Hydrogenophilus thermoluteolus: one gene and its partner. The protein of the gene in region 1 interacts with the protein of each later gene in a pairwise test. Links are inferred from orthologs where the notes say so. Each region holds a gene or a part of one and is shown in the gene's direction. Other genes may lie near its edges.

What was found.
Region 2: the proteins of ruvA (region 1) and ruvC interact in binary tests that used the Escherichia coli proteins (3 or more experiments, as listed by UniProt). The link is inferred for Hydrogenophilus thermoluteolus from one-to-one orthologs.

What each region holds. Positions count from the first base shown.
Region 1 is NZ_AP018558.1:240,159-249,013, reverse strand. The notes cover bases 2,645-5,643. They hold ruvA (Holliday junction branch migration protein RuvA), read left to right. Parts: upstream 2,645-3,798; coding sequence 3,799-4,488; downstream 4,489-5,643. Other genes in these bases: hrpA (ATP-dependent RNA helicase HrpA), read right to left, coding at 5,142-5,643; HPTL_RS01100 (GlcG/HbpS family heme-binding protein), read right to left, coding at 4,550-5,056; HPTL_RS01110 (prenyltransferase), read left to right, coding at 2,732-3,802; rng (ribonuclease G), read left to right, coding at 2,645-2,701. In the rest of the region: 23S rRNA (pseudouridine(1915)-N(3))-methyltransferase RlmH, read left to right, coding at 26-517; HPTL_RS01120 (Maf family protein), read left to right, coding at 514-1,164; more of rng, read left to right, coding at 1,175-2,644; more of hrpA, read right to left, coding at 5,644-8,855. UniProt on the Escherichia coli protein: The RuvA-RuvB-RuvC complex processes Holliday junction (HJ) DNA during genetic recombination and DNA repair.
Region 2 is NZ_AP018558.1:558,305-567,112, reverse strand. Bases 4,623-7,574 are described here. They hold ruvC (crossover junction endodeoxyribonuclease RuvC), read left to right. Parts: upstream 4,623-5,777; coding sequence 5,778-6,371; downstream 6,372-7,574. Other genes in these bases: HPTL_RS02725 (DUF58 domain-containing protein), read left to right, coding at 7,382-7,574; HPTL_RS02730 (AAA family ATPase), read left to right, coding at 6,377-7,342; HPTL_RS02740 (YebC/PmpR family DNA-binding transcriptional regulator), read left to right, coding at 5,050-5,781; HPTL_RS02745 (DEAD/DEAH box helicase), read right to left, coding at 4,623-4,968. Outside these bases: HPTL_RS02765 (PglL family O-oligosaccharyltransferase), read right to left, coding at 1-736; HPTL_RS11530 (pilin), read right to left, coding at 807-1,166; HPTL_RS02755 (nucleotidyltransferase family protein), read right to left, coding at 1,351-1,713; more of HPTL_RS02745, read right to left, coding at 1,969-4,622; more of HPTL_RS02725, read left to right, coding at 7,575-8,395; HPTL_RS02720 (transglutaminase TgpA family protein), read left to right, coding at 8,392-8,808.

The sequences.
Region 1 (8,855 bases):
GCAACCGCGAACGCAATGTGCTGAAATGGCCTTTTTCACCCTGTACACGATCGGCCACCGCCCCCCACAATGGGTTCGAGAAGGCTTTGCCGACTACGCCAAACGTCTGCCGCCAGCATGGGGGCTCGAACTTGTCGAACTCAAAGCGGAACTGCGCAGCAGTGACTGTGCTGCGGAACGCGAACGCGCCCGAGCCCGCGAGTGCGAACGGCTGCGCGCGCGGATTCCCGCCGGGAGTCGGTTGGTAGCGCTCGACGAACGGGGCGCCGCGTGGACTACCGAAACGCTTGCCGCGAAACTGGCGGTGTGGCGCGACGCCGCGCGCCCAGTTGCGTTCGTGATCGGCGGTCCCGACGGGTTCACCGACGCTTTTCGCCGCGAAGCGGACGAACTGTGGCAACTCTCTCGGTTGACGCTCCCGCACGCGCTCGTGCGGGTGATCGTCGCCGAAGCGCTCTACCGCGCGTGGAGCCTGCTCGCGGGCCATCCGTATCACCGCGGAGGAGCAACGGAATGAATGCCCCACCGCGCCTCTACCTTGCGTCCCAAAGCCCGCGGCGGCAGGCGCTGCTCGAACAACTGCGCGTTCCCTTCACGGTGTTGCCCACAACCAACAACGCAGAGTGGGTCGACGAGACGCCGCTTGCGCACGAAACGGCGCAACAGTATGCCATTCGCCTTGCCTGTGCCAAAGCGCGCGCCGGCTGGGACGCCTGGTCCCAGCGCAGCGCCCCATGCGAAGTGACGTCAGCCCCAGCCGCTGTGGTTTTGGGGGCGGACACCACAGTAGCGCTCGCTGGCAGAATTCTGGGCAAACCCAAGGATGCCGACGACGCCGTCGCAATGCTGCGTGCGCTCTCCGACACCACCCACGACGTGATCACCGCGGTGGCGCTCACCGACGGCAACCGCATGGAATACGCCGTCTCGCGCTCCACCGTCCGCTTCGCGCCCCTTCCGCAAGCGTGGATCACCGCGTACGTCGCCAGCGGCGAACCGCTCGACAAAGCAGGCGCCTACGCCTACCAAGGAGCGGCCGCAGCGTTCATCCCGGAAATCCGCGGCAGCGCCTCGGGAATCATTGGGCTGCCGCTTTTCGAAACCGCCGAGCTTTTGGCCCGCTTCGGGCTCGGCCCCCATTGCGTTGCGAGCCTTCCCGAATGAGGATGCCGCTATGCCGTCTGAACCCGTGACGCAACTTGGAACGCCGCCAACCCTGATCGAACCCCCAGAGCTCCAACGTGAGCTGCTGGTGAACTGCACCCCGCAGGAGACGCGAATCGCCGTCGTCGAAAACGGCACCGTGCAAGAACTCCACATCGAACGGGCCAGCCGTCGCGGGCTCGTGGGCAACATCTACCGCGGCAAAGTGGTTCGCGTCCTGCCGGGGATGCAATCGGCGTTCGTCGACGTTGGACTCGAGCGAACCGCGTTCCTGCACGTGACCGATCTGCTCCCGAGCGGTGCCGAAGTGACTCGGGGCGAAATGCCACGCATCGAGCGGCTGTTGCGCGAAGGGGAAGAGATCACTGTTCAAATCGTCAAAGACCCGATCGGCAGCAAAGGGGCGCGGCTCACGATGCAGCTCTCGCTCGCGGGCCGCTTTCTCGTTTATCTTCCGCACGACGACGGCCAGATCGGCATTTCGCAAAAGATCGAAGACGAACACGCCCGGGAAGCGTTGCGCGCGCGGCTCACCGCATTGCGGCCGAGTCACCTGTCAGGCGGCTTCATCGTCCGCACCAACGCGCTCGAAGCAAGCGACGAGCAGCTTGCTGCCGATATCGCGTACCTCGAGCAGGTTTGGCAAGAGATTCAACAGAAAGCAGGGGCTGTGCGCGCCCCTGCGCTCCTCTATGATGAATTGGACCTGGTGTTGCGCGCGGTGCGCGATCTCGCCGACCGCCACACCGTCCGGATCCAGGTCGACTCCCGTGAAAACGCGCAGCGCATGATCGCGTTCGCGCAACGCTACGCGCCGCACGTATTGCCACTCATCGAACTCTACCGCGGCGAACGCCCTCTTTTTGCCCGCTGCCACGTCGAAGAGGAGATCGAGCGGGCGTTGGCGCGACGGGTCGAGCTCAAATCGGGCGGCTATCTCATTTTCGACCAGACCGAAGCGCTCACCACGATCGACGTCAATACCGGCGCGTTCGTCGGCGCGAAGAGTTTCGACGAGACGATCCTCAAAACCAATCTGGAAGCGGCGCAAACGATCGCGCGCCAACTGCGCCTCCGTAACCTGGGTGGCATCATTTTGGTCGACTTCATCGACATGACGCTTCCCGAACACCGCGAACGCGTTCTGGAAGCGTTCCAGAAGGCGCTCGCGCGCGACCCCACCAAAACGACCGTAAGCGGCTTTACGCAACTGGGGCTCGTCGAACTCACCCGCAAACGCACCCGCGAATCGCTGTCGCAACAACTCTGCGAACCGTGCCCGACCTGTGCGGGGCGCGGTTTCGTCAAGACCGCCGAAACGGTCTGTTTCGAAATCCTGCGCGAACTGGTGCGCGAAGCGCGGCAGTTTCCCCATGTCCAGGAGTTTCTGATCCTCGCGGCCCCCGCCGTCGTGCGCCTTTTCGAAGAGGAGCACGCGCAGGCGCTTGCGATGGCCAGCGAATTTCTGGGCAAACCGATCGCGTTGCGCGGCGAAGCGGACTACCCCCCCGAACACTACGACATCGTGGTACGCTAACCGCCGTTTGGAAACCAAAGGTCAACCGCTATGACCCGTTCGCTCGAACTCGATGCGGCAGAACCGCACCCAAGCTGGCGTGCTTCGCTCGCCAAGACCTACTTTCTGGCGACGCGCCCGGCCTTTTTCACCATCACCGCAATCGGTGTCTTGTTGGGTAGTGCCTACGCCATGTGGCACGCGGCGCACGGTGCTGCCACAGACGCGGCGCCGCTTGGCTCGGCAGAGATCGGGATCACCGTGGGGCTATTCCTCCTTACGCTCCTTTTGGCGCTCACCGCCCACGCCGCCGCGAACGTGATCAACGACGCATGTGACGAGGCGACAGATCGCTGCAACCGCACCCGCCTCTACCCCTTCACCGGCGGCAGCCGCTTTTTGCAAAACGGGGTGCTCACCCGCACGGAATTGGTGCGTTTTGCGGTCGCGCTCTTTCTCATCACCGCGCTCGGCGGATGCGCGCTCACCTTGTGGCTTGCCACCGTGGCACCGATGCGCGCGGTGGCGCTCGCCGGTATCGGGCTGGTCGGCCTCTTCGTTGGCTGGGCCTACTCGGCGCCGCCGTTGCGGCTCTCTGCGCGCGGCATGGGCGAAATCGCGATCGCCGTGGCCTGGTCGCTGGTGGTGGCGGGCTCGGCCACCGTGATCGGCGCGCCGCTGACGCCTGCTTTCACTAAGACGGCGCTCTTTGCTTCAGTAGCGGTGGGACTCCCCTTCGGCCTACTGGTCGCGAACATTCTCTATATCAACCAATTCCCCGACGCCCCCGCCGATGCGGCGGGCAACAAACGGACCGTGCCAGTTCGCTTCGGTGCCCACGCCGCTTGGGGCTATCCGCTACTCGTGGTGGGGGCGCTTGCGCTGCACCTGTTCCTCACCGCCGCAGGGCTGTTGCCGTGGCTTGGACTCTTCGCCCTTGCTGCGCTCCTTCCTGCGCTTTGCGCCACCCGAATCCTGTTCGCGTTCGTGCGCGAACAGCCGCTCTGGAACGAGACGACCGACTTTTCGCCGCTGCGATCCGCGATCGTCGCGACGCTGCAAGCCGCACACGGCTACGGGCTGCTGCTTGCGGTGACCCTCATCGGAGACGCGTTGCGATGATCGCGACGCTGACCGGTACGTTGCGGGAGAAAACCCCACCAACCGTCCTCATCGAAACCCCCGGCGGCGTCGGTTTCGAGGTGTGGGTGCCGATGAGCACCTTCTACACCCTGCCCGCTACTGGCGAAACCGTGCGACTTGTCACCCACCACGTGGTGCGTGACGACGAACAGCAACTCTTCGGTTTTGCTACCCGCGCCGAACGCGATGCGTTTCGTTTGCTGATCCGGATCAACGGCGTCGGACCACGGATCGCGCTTGCGCTGCTCTCGCACCTCACCTTGAGCGAACTCAAAGGGGCGGTGGCGGAACAACAGAGTGCGCGGCTCGTGAAGATTCCGGGCATCGGCAAAAAGACCGCCGAACGGCTCTTGCTGGAACTCAAGGACAAACTGGCGCTTCTGCCCTTCGGTGGCGATGCCGCGTCTGCCCCACCGACCTCCACCACCGCGAAGACCCGCGCACAGAAAGGGGACGTCAAGGGGGAAGCGCCTACGCCAGAGACACCCCCGCCCAACGGACGCGACGCTGAGACGCGGTGGCAACTCGCGCGCGACGTTGCCGCGGCGCTCGTCGCGCTCGGTTACAGCGAGGCGCAGATCGCGCCGCTCGTTGCCGAACTGCCGTCGGATCTGACCCTCTCGGAAGCCATCAAGTGGGCGCTGCAGCGAATCGCTTCACGATAGCGCCCGAAACGAACCATTCGCGGTAGCAGCGCCGCACCACGCGTGCCGACACGCTTTCGCGTCAATCGCTCATTTCCAGATCGGCCTGGACGGCGTCGATACCCGCCTGTGCACACGCCTCATCGGTGGTGCCACTCGGCGCGCCCGAAACGCCTACCGCACCGTAAAAAACCCCACCAGCTTCCACCGGCAACGCTCCTGCCGACATCACGACACCGGGAACACGGCCAATGGGGGTATTGGCCCGATCGTTGAGCGCAGAGGTCGGTACGCCGAACATCGCTGCCGCATAGGCCTTGCCGCGGCTGATCTCCAAAGTGATCGGCGGCGCCAGTGTGTCACGCAACGCCACCTGCACGATGCCGTTGCGATCGACCACCGTGACGCCCACCTGAATCCCTTGCGCACGGCAATGGTGCAATGCCGCAGTCGCAATGCGTGTTGCCGTACCGAGTGACAGCCGAGCAACACGAACGGTCAGCGGTTCGTCGGACCATGCCGGGAAGCTCAGACCGGTCAAAGCCGCCGCTGCAATACCCACCACGCGACGTCGGAGTAAACGCTCCATGATGCACTCCTTCCACAGATGACGATCGCCCTCCTGATCAAGGAACCATTATAGCGACCACCCATTGCATGGTCACCAAGAGCGATCACCCATGCCCCTGCTGCGCCCACAATCGCTCCAGCCGCTTGATGCTCACCGGCATCGGCGTTTTGAGTTCGGACGCAAAGAGCCCGACACGCAATTCTTCGAGCAACCAGCGATATTCGGTCCAAAAAGAAGGCCACGCGCCACGCGCCTTCGCCGTCACTTTTTGCCACGGAAGCGCGGCACGCTGCCATTCGGCCAGCCACCTGCGGTCACGCGCCGGGTCTTTTTCCAATTTGTCGAGCCGAACGACAATCGCTTTGAGATAGCGCGTGTAGTGCTGCAACCGGGCCCACGGGGTGCGCGCCAAAAACCCCGGTGGGGTGAGCGCTGCCAGCTGCGCCCGAATATCCGCGACCACCTCCGGGTGAACGCGCTCGATCCGCTCCAGCCGTTTTTCGATCGCGGCGATCTGCTCGAACCAGCCAAGCGCAGCGCGCATCATCGCGTCGGCAACCAACAGGAACTTCTCCCGCCCTTGTTGGACACGTTCGTCGAATGCCGCGCGCGTTCGCGGCAACGGTTCTGCCAGGCACACCTCTTGCAATGCCGCCTCGATCACAGTCTCTTCGAGCGCCTCAGGGCGTTCGCGCGCCAACCAGACCATCGACAGCCGTTTGAACGCGTCGCTGCGGGTGACCGAGCGCACCGCCTCTTTGAGGGCAAAGCGCAGCAACCGCAGCACCCCACGACGGTGCGCGGCAGCGGCAGCCGTTTCGGTATCGAAAAGCTTGAGGCGCGCCCCGCTACTGCCCGCGTCGTCGAGCGCCGGGAATCCGATGGTCGCCACCCCGGCGACCACCGCCTCGGCGATTTCCGGAAGCTCCGGCCAGATCCATTCGGTCGCGGGGCCTTCGGGGAGTGGCGCGGTACTGCGGGTCTCTCTTGGCTCCGAAGCGCCGCCGTCGCGTCGCGCGCCCTGGTTGGCGCGCCCCTTGGCGTCGGGCGCGTCCGTGGGTTCGCCCCCCGTCTTAGACCCGGCTGATGCGTTTTCGTCCGTACCTGCAGACGCAGCGCCGTTCCGGCCGTGCGCCCGCCACGCTTCGGCAAGCGCCGCAAACGCCCCGCGCGCCTTTTGCCCAAGCGCTTGCTTGAGCGCGTCCAACTGACGACTTTCGCGTAAGACGCGGCCATGGGCATCGACGACGCGGAAATTCATGAAGCAGTGGGCAGGCAGCGTCTCGAGCCGAAAGTGCGCTGGCAGCGTCGCCACTTCGGTGCGCGCCTGCACCCAACGGGCCAGGACCTCGGTGAGCGACTCCTTGCGCCATTCGGGGTGCGCCGCGCAATCGGCAAGGAACGCTTGCACGCTCTCAGCGTGCGGTTGCAAGCGGTGCTTCTGTTTGTTGGGCAAACTCTTGATGAGCAGCAATACCTTCTCTTCGAGCATTCCGGGCACGAGCCACTCACAGCGCGCCGCTGGAATTTGGTTCAAGAGTGCCACCGGGACGGTGAGCGTCACGCCGTCGTCGCGCGCCGCGGGATCATGAACGTAGCGAAGCGGCAGCGGCTGGCCGAAGAGATCGAACGTGGCCGGGAAACGCTCGCTCACCACCCCTTCGGCTTCTCGGGAAAGGAGCATCTCCCGTGTCAGAAAGAGTAATTTCGGATCACCACGCTCGGCGTTGCGTCGCCACGCTTCGAAACTGGCCAGATCGACCACGTCTTCGGGAATTTTGCTTGCGTAAAACGCTTCGAGCCACCCCTCATCGACGAGATCGGGTCGGCGTAACCGCTGTTCGAGTTCGCGCAGTTCGGCAACAAGCGCCAGATTGTGCTGCAAAAACGGCATCCGCGCGATGCGCTGCGGCGGCAGGTTCCCAGCCACCAGCCCTTCACGAATAAAGAGCGTACGGCAAAGCGCGGGATCGACGTGGCGGTACGAAACCGGTCGGCCACTATAGACCGTGAGGCCAAAGAGCGTCCCCTTTTCCAGTCCGCGCACCTCGCCGGCACGGCCGTTCCAATGGGGTTCACCCACTTCCCGCACGATCAAGTGCGGCACTGCGCGTTCGATCCAGCGCGGGTCGATCGCGGCGACGGTCCGCGCGTAGGGTTTCGTCGTCTCGACCCGTTCGGCGGCCAAGACCCACGCCGGTTGCGCGCGCCGCAGCGGACCGCTTTGCGGATGGAGCCAGAAGCGAACCCCTTTCGCCCCCAAATAGCTGCCACGCAGTTCGGGTTTGTCGTCGCGCGCTTTCTGCCCGACCCCGTGCGGCAACGCAGTAAGGAGCGCAGTATGGATCACCTCGTATGTGGCGGGTTGTTCGTTGTCGCGCCACCCCATCGCACCGGTGAGCGCGTGCAGTTGTCCTTCCACCTCGCGCCATTCGCGCAAGCGCAGCCACGACAGAAAGTGGCGCTGCGCCCACTGGCGCTGTTTGTTGCCGCTTTCGTGGCGAATCACCTCCTGCCAAGCCGACCAGAGGTTGAGGTACCAGCAAAATTCCGATTTGGCGTCGCGGTCACTGCCGCGAAACCGCGCGTGCATCGGGTCGGCTTGCGCCTCACGGTCGCCGGGTCGCACTCTGGGGTCGGGAACCGAAAGCGCCGCGGCAAGGATCCGCATCTCCTTGAGGCACCCCAGTTCATGTCCCGCGACGAGCAGCCGCGCCAGATGGGGGTCGATCGGTAACTTCGCCAGCAGCGTCCCCGTTGGCGTCAGTTTGCGGGTTTGCGCGTCGAGCGCCCCGAGTTCGATCAGTTCTTGGTAAGCCCCTTGCACCGCGCGATAGGGCGGCGGATCGAGGAACGGGAAATCATCGACCTCCCCAAGGCGCAACGCCGCCATCCGAAGCACCACCGCCGAAAGCGAGGTGCGCAAGATCTCCGGGTCGGTATGCGGCGCTCGGGCAGCGAAATCGCTTTCGCTATAGAGGCGAAAGCAGACCCCGTCCATCACGCGGCCACAACGGCCAGCGCGCTGCTGCGCAGCGGCTTGACTGATCGGTTCGATTTTGAGTTGCGCCACCCGCGTGCGCGGGTTGTAGCGATGAATCCGCGCCAACCCCGAATCGATCACGTAGCGGATATTGGGAACGGTGAGCGAAGTCTCCGCGACGTTCGTCGCCAGAACGATGCGCGCGCGCTTGCTTCGTGCAAAGACCCGCGCCTGTTCGGTTGGCGACTGTCGGGCAAAGAGCGGAATGATCTCGAATTCGCGTTTGATCGTTGCGTGCGCGGCTTCGAGCGCGGCGCGGGCCTCGCGAATTTCCCGCTCTCCAGGCAGAAACACCAGGATATCCCCAGGGCCTTCCTGCCACGCCTCGGCCACGCACGCCACGATGCCGTCATAGAGCGGTTCTTCGCTCTCTTCGAGCGCGTCGATGGGACGATAACGCACCGCGACAGGGTAGAGGCGGCCGCTCACTTCGATGATCGGCACAGCGCCGGCGACCGTTTCGAAATGGCGCGCAAACCGCGCCGCGTCCAGCGTCGCACTGGTGACGATCACCTTGAGGTCGGGGCGACGCGCCAGCAGCCGATGCAAATAACCCAGCAAAAAATCGATGTTGAGGCTGCGTTCGTGGGCTTCGTCGATGATGATGGTGTCGTACGCGGAAAGCCACGGGTCGCGCTGCGTCTCCGCCAACAAAATCCCGTCGGTCATCAACGTGATGTAGCCGTGCGGACTCGCGACGTCGTGAAAACGCACCCGAAACCCAACGCTGCGCCCGAGCGACTCACCCAACTCTTCGGCGATGCGCGCTGCAGT
Region 2 (8,808 bases), 320 kb from region 1 along the record:
TAGATCGAATGGAGCGCTGTCGTATCCATAGCCACCCTGCCACGAAGATGGGGGCAAGAATCAAATTGAGCATTGCAGTGCGTGAGCCGCTCAGGTATATACCCAGTACCAGCAATACCAGAGTTCCTCCGGTGGCCCACTCCGCCAACCGACGCATGTGCGGTCGCTCATACGCCCGCTGAAGCAAGAACAAACAACTCCAGAGACCGAGAATCAGTAGCGTGCCAAAATTGTTGGCTTGGGCAATATTGGAAGCAGTGCGCCCCCCGCCAGGGCTGGGAAAGAAAAATGCCGGATCCCAGTCCCCTTTGGCAAAAACGCCCACCCATTGCAAAAACGCAATCAGCGCGGAAAGAGCCGCGGATAACGCTACTGCCCAAAAAATGCCGTCCATATGACTGGCATCCTTCCGCTGCGCGCCAATATGGAATGACAGCAGCGCGATAAAAACATATACCCCCAATATCCACGCCTGATCCAGCGGCGATTCCCCCCAGATCGTGTGCATGGCTGCCATCAGTATAATAACTGCACAAATACTATGGAAGGCAATATCGATACGTGGGGCGTGATCCAGGTGAACCGATGCCAGCAGCAGTACCGCGGCAGCGAAAAGAAATTCGTTGTGGAATGTTGTCCATGGCGCGAGGTGGAGCGGGAAGACGAACGCGAGTCCTAGCAGCAGCACAGCCCCGGCAACAGCAAACAAGCAGAAAAGCCGTTTTAGGTCGATCATGGCTGATTACCAAGAAAAAACAGGGTGCCTACCGGCACCCTGCAGGTGAAGAGCTCTTGGGGAAATCCGGTTACGTTCCACTCAAGCTACAGTTACCGGAATTAAGCTGACAGACCGCGGTTTTTGTTCCAGGGCTTCTTGGGGTTCCGGTGAGCGTTGTGTCACTGAGCGTCACTGTTGTCGGGTTCCACGATTGGCAAGCACCAGTATTTGGTAGTGTACCTGAATTAGGTAGAAGCGACGAATCGTTATTTGCTATCGCCGCCACAATCGCATTGGCGTAGCCCTTTGCTTCCGCCAAACAGGCATTTTCCGCTGATTTTTTCGTATAAGACCTATATTGGGGAATCGCCACCGCCGCCAAAATCCCGATGATCGCAACGACAATCATCAGCTCAATAAGGGTAAAACCCTGTTGTACCCGTTTCATGATTACCTCCTATGCGTTAGAACAGTTCGGAACGCCCCATGCGTCCGCACCTAGAGTAAAGCAATAACCGTGCCAAACACGAATGCTTAGCGGCAATAACAGCCAATTGCTTCTTGCAAAAAGATTTTTTGTTTTGTACCGCTTGGTGGCGTCCGTGTTGTGCGTGGCGGAGGCGTCGTGCGTGTTAACAATCCTGCGCACTTTTGTTAACAGCATCCCGCTCATAGACCACCTTCCCCACCCGCGCTATATGGGCGCGCAGGTCGGGGTTCGTCACCGCGTCGAGCCAGCAGAGGTCGACTTGGTACGGTAAGGGGGACTCTTCGAACGCACGTGCGAGTCGCCCCAGCGCGAAGAGGTCGAGCGTTGGCGCTTCGAGCGCCAAGTCGATGTCGGAACCGGGGCGGTGGGTGCCTTTGGCGCGGGAACCGAAAAGAATCGCGCGCACGACGCACGGTTCCGTTGCCAGGATTGCCCGCAGCATCTCGAGCGTTCCCGGAGAGAAGCCGCCAAGGGGCGGTGCGGTTCCAGAGGCGGTCGGTTTCATCGCGCAGCAAGTGTCTCTTGAAGCACCAGGAAGAGGGGATAAAAGCGGGTGATCACCGCGTCGGCGATCGCGTGGGCAAGCGCCTCGTCGTAGGTGTGGCTGGTGCGGTTGCGGGCGTCGACCATCGCCAGCCACCCTTCGCCGTCATCGATCAGTCCCAGTTGGAACGCTTCGCGCAAGGTGCTGCGTGCGCCCACCAGTTCGGTGATCCCTTCGTGGGTGAGATAGTCTTTGAGGGTGTGCCCTGCCGTTTCACTACCGTGCCTCTCTCCCCCCCACCGGCGTCACCGCAAAGAGCGCGGCGATCTCCGCTTCGGTGAGCGTCCAGCCGCCCTGCCCTTCGCTTCCGGTTGCAGCGGCCGCGAGCGCCGCTTTCTGCGCTTGCAGTTTCAGGATCTGCTCTTCCACGGTGTTGGCGCAGATGAGTTTGTAGATGAAGACCGGTTTGTCCTGGCCGATGCGGTGGGCGCGGTCGATCGCTTGCGCTTCCACCGCGGGGTTCCACCACGGATCCAGGAGGATCACGGTGTCAGCCTCGGTGAGGTTGAGCCCGGTGCCGCCTGCCTTGAGGCTGATGAGGAAGACGGGCACTTCGCCGCGTTGAAAGCGGGCAACTACCTCGTCGCGGCGGCGGGTGGTGCCGGTGAGCATCGCGTAGGGGATACCCTGCGCGGCGAGGCGCGCTTCCACCCGTTTGAGGAGCTGCACGAATTGCGAAAAGATGAGCACTTTGCGCCCCTCTTCCACCAGTTCTGGGAGCGTGGCGTCGAGCCAATCGAGTTTCGCCGACTCATCCACCCGTTTCGCCTGCGGCGCGTCAACGAGTGTCGGGTCACAGCAGCACTGGCGCAGTTTCAAAAGCGCGTCGAGTACCGTGATCTGGCTTTTCGCAAGCCCCTTTTCGGCAAGGGCCTGACGCACACGCGCCTCCATCGCGATGCGGATCGCCTCATAGATTTTGGCCTGTTTTTCTCCCAGGATCACGCTTTCGACGATTTCGCTCTTGGGCGGCAGTTCCTGCGCCACTTCCGCTTTGGTGCGGCGCAGGAGAAAAGGCCGGATGCGGCGACGCAGAAGCGCCAAGCGCTCCGTGTCGTGGTGTTTTTCGATCGGGGTGCGGTAGTGGCGGGTGAACGATTCGCGCGGCCCCAAGAAACCGGGCATGAGGAAATCGAAAAGCGCCCAGAGTTCGCCCAGGTGGTTTTCCATCGGGGTGCCGGTGAGGCACAACCGCTGTTCTGCGAAGAGCTGCCGCGCACATTGCGCCACCCGTGCACGCGGGTTCTTGATCGCCTGCGCTTCGTCGAGGATCACCACCGACCAGCGCTGCGCGCGCAACCGCTCGATGTCGCGCCACAACAAGGCGTATGAGGTGACCACCAGGTGGTGCGCCCCGAGCGTAGCTAGGGTGTTGTCGCGCTCGGCGCCGTGCCACGCCGCGACGCGCAGTTCGGGGGCAAAGCGCGCCGTTTCGCGCAGCCAGTTGCCGATGAGGCTCGTGGGGGCGACGACGAGCGCCGGCGCGGTGAGCCGCCCCGCAAGCCGCTCGATCTCCAGATGGGTGAGCGCCTGGAGCGTCTTCCCCAGCCCCATGTCGTCGGCCAAAATTCCGTGCAGCCGATGGCGCCGCCAGAATTGCAGCCAGGCCACACCCTGGTGCTGATAGGGACGCAGCGCCACGGTGAGCGTCGCGGGGATCTCGACCGGCGCGGGGCCACCGTGGGTGTGCAGCTCGTCGAGCATCGAAGCGAATGCCGGCGGTTTTTCGGGCCAGAGGGGTTCGGGAATCGCTTCGAGCAGCGCCACGTCGAAGCGGGAAACGCGCGCCCGCCCTTTGCGGTGGGGTTCGCGGCTCAGCAACTCCGCCGCGACGCGCAACACCGGTTCGAGCGGCGCGAGCGGCACGCGCGCGCAGCGGTTGGTTGTCCCGGGGAGATCGAAGATGAGCGCTTCGGGCCAACCGTCTGCGCCGTAGCGCGCGAAAACCTCAGCGGCGATCGTCTCCACCGGCACACGCGTCGATTCGTCCAGGATGACGTTGCCTTGCCATTCGAACCAGTCCGGTTCGTCGACAAGCGGCATGAGTTTCACTTCGGTGAAGCGCGCTTCTACCGTTTCGGGCCAAAAATCGGGTTCCGAGACGATACTGGGATCAAACTCGGCCAACGCAGCGGGTGGTTGGTCACGCAGTTCGAGCCACTGCGCAGCAGACCAGCGCGGCGTAAGGCGCCGGTACTCCGTTGCCACGGCGCGCGGTTCGCCGGCAAAGAGCGCCACCGCGTCGAACCAAACCCGTTCGCGGTCGCGGCGCCGTTTTGGGACGGTCAAAACCGCTTCGCCAAAGGGGTGGCTGAGCGTTCCGTCCGCGAACACCGTCACCGGGCCATAGACCACTTGCGGTTCGATCTGCCGCTGCCCCCCGTCGCTGGTGGTGAGATGCAGAAGAAAACGCGGCGCGTCGGGCACCGAGATCTGCGCTACCGGTTTGGGGGGCGGCAGTTCGGCGGGCAACACCTCGCGCCAGCGGCGCGCGAATGGATCGACCACCTCGGGCGGGATCGCGGGCAACGTCTGCAACTGCGCAAATTGCGCCCATGAGACTCCTTCGGGGAGCGCAAACGCTCCGACGCGGCGCGTGCGGGGGCAGAGGTAGTGCCACGGCCAGGTGTTGGTGATCAGCAAGCAGCCTTCCAGTTCGTCCGGGATGCGGTACGCGCCGCAGAAGCGGCCGCGCGCGTCTTCCCGCCATTGCCAACCCAGGACGGGTTGCGTTTCGCTCCAGGTCAGGGGCAGGCCGTAGGTGTGGTCGCCCCAATAGGCGCGGCCGCTTGCGACGATCGCTTTGAGCGCCTCACCCAGCCACTGCGGCACGGAAAGCATCGCACTTACTTGGGTTGCTTCGGCAAAGAGCAGGCCGTAGAGATCGGCCAGGGTCAGATGGCCCTCCAAGCCAACGAGCAGATGACGCGCCTCCCAACTCACCGCGGTACCGCGGATGAGGCGGTGCGCGTCGCGTTTGTGCGCCCGGGTGCGCCACGCGCTCCAGCGCACTTCGTGGTGAATTACGTCGACGTCGAAGACCAGCCGTTCGCCGTCGGTTGGCGGTTCGGTCTGCGCTTCGGCAATGCGCTCAAGCTGCGCGAACGCAAGCGATTCACGCGCCGGACGTGGCGATGCGCTCGCCCCTTTTTTGGGTTGTTGCGCCTGAGGGCCGTGCAGGAAGAGATGAACCAGATGCCCAAGCTCGCCAGCCATGATCGTTCGCAGTGCGCGCCAAAAGGGGAAGTATAATCGGGCGGTAGCGCAAAGACAACGAGCGAAATGGAGGCTTGAGTCATGGCTGGACACTCCAAATGGGCAAATATCCGCTTTCGTAAAGAGCGCCAAGACGCCAAGCGCGGACAGATTTTCACCCGGCTGATCCGGGAAATCACCGTCGCGGCGCGCAACGGCGGCGGTGACCCGGAGTTCAACCCGCGGCTGCGTGCAGCGATCGAAAAAGCGAAAGAGCACAACATGCCGGCGGAGAACATCGAGCGGGCGATCAAGCGCGGGACGGGGGAACTCGAAGGGGTCAGCTACGAAGAGGTGCGCTACGAAGGGTACGGCCCGGGCGGCGCGGCGGTGATCGTCGACTGCATGACCGACAACCGTACCCGCACCGTGGCCGAAGTGCGCCACGCCTTCGCCAAACATGGCGGCAACCTGGGTACCGAAGGGTGTGTGGCGTTTCAGTTCACCCATTGTGGTCAAATCATCCTGCCGCCAGAGACACCCGAAGACAAGGTGTTGGAAGTGGCGCTGGAAGCAGGCGCAGACGACGTGCTCACCCATGAAGACGGTTCGATCGAGGTGATCACTCCGCCGTACGAGCTCGACAAGGTGAAAGCCGCGCTCGTCGCGGCTGGGCTCGAGCCCGCTGCCGCCGAGGTGGTATGGAAAGCGCAGAACGAGATCGAGCTCACGGGTGACGACGCCGCGAAGATGCGCAAGCTCCTGGATGCGCTCGAAAGTCTGGACGACGTGCAAGCCGTCTATACCTCGGCGGTTTTCGACGAAAGCGAATGACGCGCGGGCAAACGCTCTTGGGTGTCGATCCGGGGTTGCGCCGCACCGGTTATGGCGTGATTCGGTGCGACGGCGCGCAGCTTGCCCACCTTGCGCACGGCGTGATCACCGCCCCCACCGCGGCACCACTCCCGGAGCGGCTCGCGGCGCTCTTCGATGCGCTCACCGCGCTCATTACCAAATACGCCCCCGACGCGATCGCGGTCGAACAGGTCTTCGTCAATACCAACGCGCAAGCCACACTCCTCTTGGGACAGGCGCGGGGGGCGCTCCTTGCCGCAGCGACCCGCAGCGGCGCGCCAGTCGCGGAATACACCGCATTGCAAGTGAAACAGGCGGTGGTCGGCTACGGTAAAGCGCAGAAAGTGCAAGTGCAGGAGATGGTGCGGCGGCTTTTGGCGCTTGCCGAACCGCCACCACCCGACGCCGCGGACGCGCTTGCCTGCGCGATCTGCCATGCCCACCAGAGCCGCCATCCGCTTGCCGCCGCGGCGCTCGCCAACGTTTCCGGCGTCACTCGGCGCAAAGGACGGCTGCGCTGGGACGCCGCGGCGCTGGCGCAATTGAGCCGAAACGGGGAGCAACGGTGACGACCATGCGCGCACCCCCCCACACCTCCGCCGCAGGTTCGAAGACGCCCACCATTGCCACCCCAGCAGCCCTGTGCGCGCAGCTGGAAACCACGCTCTTTGGCAAAGGAGCAGCGCTGCGCTTAGCGCTCGCGGCTTGGCTTGCCGATGGGCACGTGTTGATCGAAGATCTGCCCGGCGTGGGGAAAACGACGCTGGCGCGGGCGCTCGCGACCGCGTTTGGCTTTTCTTGGCAGCGGCTCCAAGGGACACCAGACTTGTTGCCTGCCGACATCACCGGGGGACTCGTCTGGGACGCGGCGAAAGCCGAACTGCGTTTCGTCCCCGGACCCATTTTCAGCGAAGTGGTGCTCTTCGACGAGCTCAACCGCGCCAACCCCAAGACGCAGAGCGCGCTCCTCGAGGCGATGCAGGAGCGGCAGGTGAGTATCGAAGGGCAAATCCACCCGCTTCCCGATCCGTTTCTGCTCATCGCGACGCAAAACCCGCTGTCGCAGATCGGCGCAAACCCGCTACCCGAAGGGCAGCTCGACCGCTTTGCGGTGCGGCTGACGCTCGGCTACCCGCCGCGCGCCGCGGAGCGGCAACTCGTCCGCCACGCGTTGGACTGCAGCGAAGCGGTTGCCACACCACCAGCGCATGTGACCCGGGAGACGTTTTTGGCGTGGCGCGCGCAGGTACGCACGGTCACCGTTCGCGAGGCGCTCATCGACTACGCGCTCGATCTCGCGGCGGCTTCGCGCCGTCATCCCGCGCTGAAGCTGGGGTTGAGTCCCCGCGCGGTGGTGCAACTGCTGGAACTTTCCCGTGCTTGGGCCTTTCTCAGTGAACGGACGTTCGTGTTGCCCGACGACCTGCAGGCCGTCTTTCGTGCCGCCACTGCCCATCGCCTGTGGGCCAAGGCTGACGCGGCCCAGACGCCCGAAGCGGTTGCCGTCGAGTTGCTCACGACCACGCCGGTACCCCATTGACGCCCACCCAGCGAACCTTGTGATCAGCAAGACCCTGTGATGCCTTCTGCCGACACGGTTGCCCCCGCATCGCCTTTGCCACCCCGCTGGATCCACTGGCCGCGCTGGGTACGCCGCCGCCACCGCGGTACGCGCTGGCAGTGGAACGCATGGCAGGTGTTCCTGCTGCCCACCCCGTTTGGCTGGGTCTACGGCGGTGCGCTCGTTGCGCTCTTTCTTTTTGCGGCGAACTACCAGTTGTCGCTTGCCTATCTCCTCCTCTTCGTCACCTCGGCGTTCGGGGTCACCGCTGCGGTGCAGACGGTGCGCGTCGCGCACGGTGTCACGTTCACGGCACAACCGCCCGAATGGGTCTTCGCCGGCGACCCCGTCACCTGGACCCTGCACTGGCACGCCCCGCTCGACGCGCAAGGAAGCGCCTTGACCGTGAGTGCGGTAACGCCAGACGGTCACGTAGTTGCCCGCCGGGTGCTCTTCGACGGCGCCGCAGGGGCCGTGACGTTGGCGCTCCCTACGCACCGCCGCGGTGCGTACCCGGCGCCCTGCTTCGCCCTTTCGACGACCTTACCGTGGGGGCTTTTTCGTGCCTGGGCGGTTTGGCACCCGCCGCTTACCGCATGGGCGGTACCACGACCGTTGCCCGACGCTCCACCGCTGCCCCGCACGTTCACGCCGCGCGCCACCGCTTTGGCACTCGGGCGCGAGCAGCCGGGCGAAGGGGTGGATTGGGGCGATTGGCGTGCCGCGCAGCCCGGCGAACCCCTGCGCCGCGTGCACATGCGGCAGTTGGCGCGCCGGGGTAACCTATGGCTCGCGGAAACGACCGCCCCTACCGCGCCCAGCGACGACACGGTTTGGCTGCGGTTCGAAGCGGCAGCCGGTGCGAACCTCGAGGAAAAGTTGGCGTGCCTTGTGGCATGGGTGCTGCACGCCGACGCGCTTGGGCTTCGGTATGGGTTGGCGTTGCCCGGCTTTTCCCTGGCTCCTCAACGCGGCGCGGCGCACAAAACGGCTGCACTCATCCAGTTGGCTCAATATCAGGAGCCGCGATGAGCGGGCAAAGTAGCCGCGGAAGTTTTCGTATTCGCCAGCGGTGGCGGCTCCTTGGTGGCATACTTGCGCCGCCCGCGTTCCCATTCGCCGCCTGGTTGCCGTGCGTTGCCGCGGGCACCCTGGCATGGGGTTTACACGCCACGGCGCTGCCGCTTCTATGGAACGCCGTGGTAGCGCTCCTGATGGCGGGGGCGCTGGCGCGCTTTCTGCTTGCCGTACGCTGGCCGCGCTGGCTGCCCACCGTGGTTGCTCTGGCGGCGCTTGCCGCGATTCGACCGATCTATGGGTACGGATTCGGGCAAGAGACCGGTCTGGCGCTCCTCTTTGCCGCTTTTTGGCTCAAAGGGTGGGAAGCCACGACTGCGCGCGACCTGCGCGCATGGGGGCTCACCGCGCTCTTTCTCCTGGCTGCG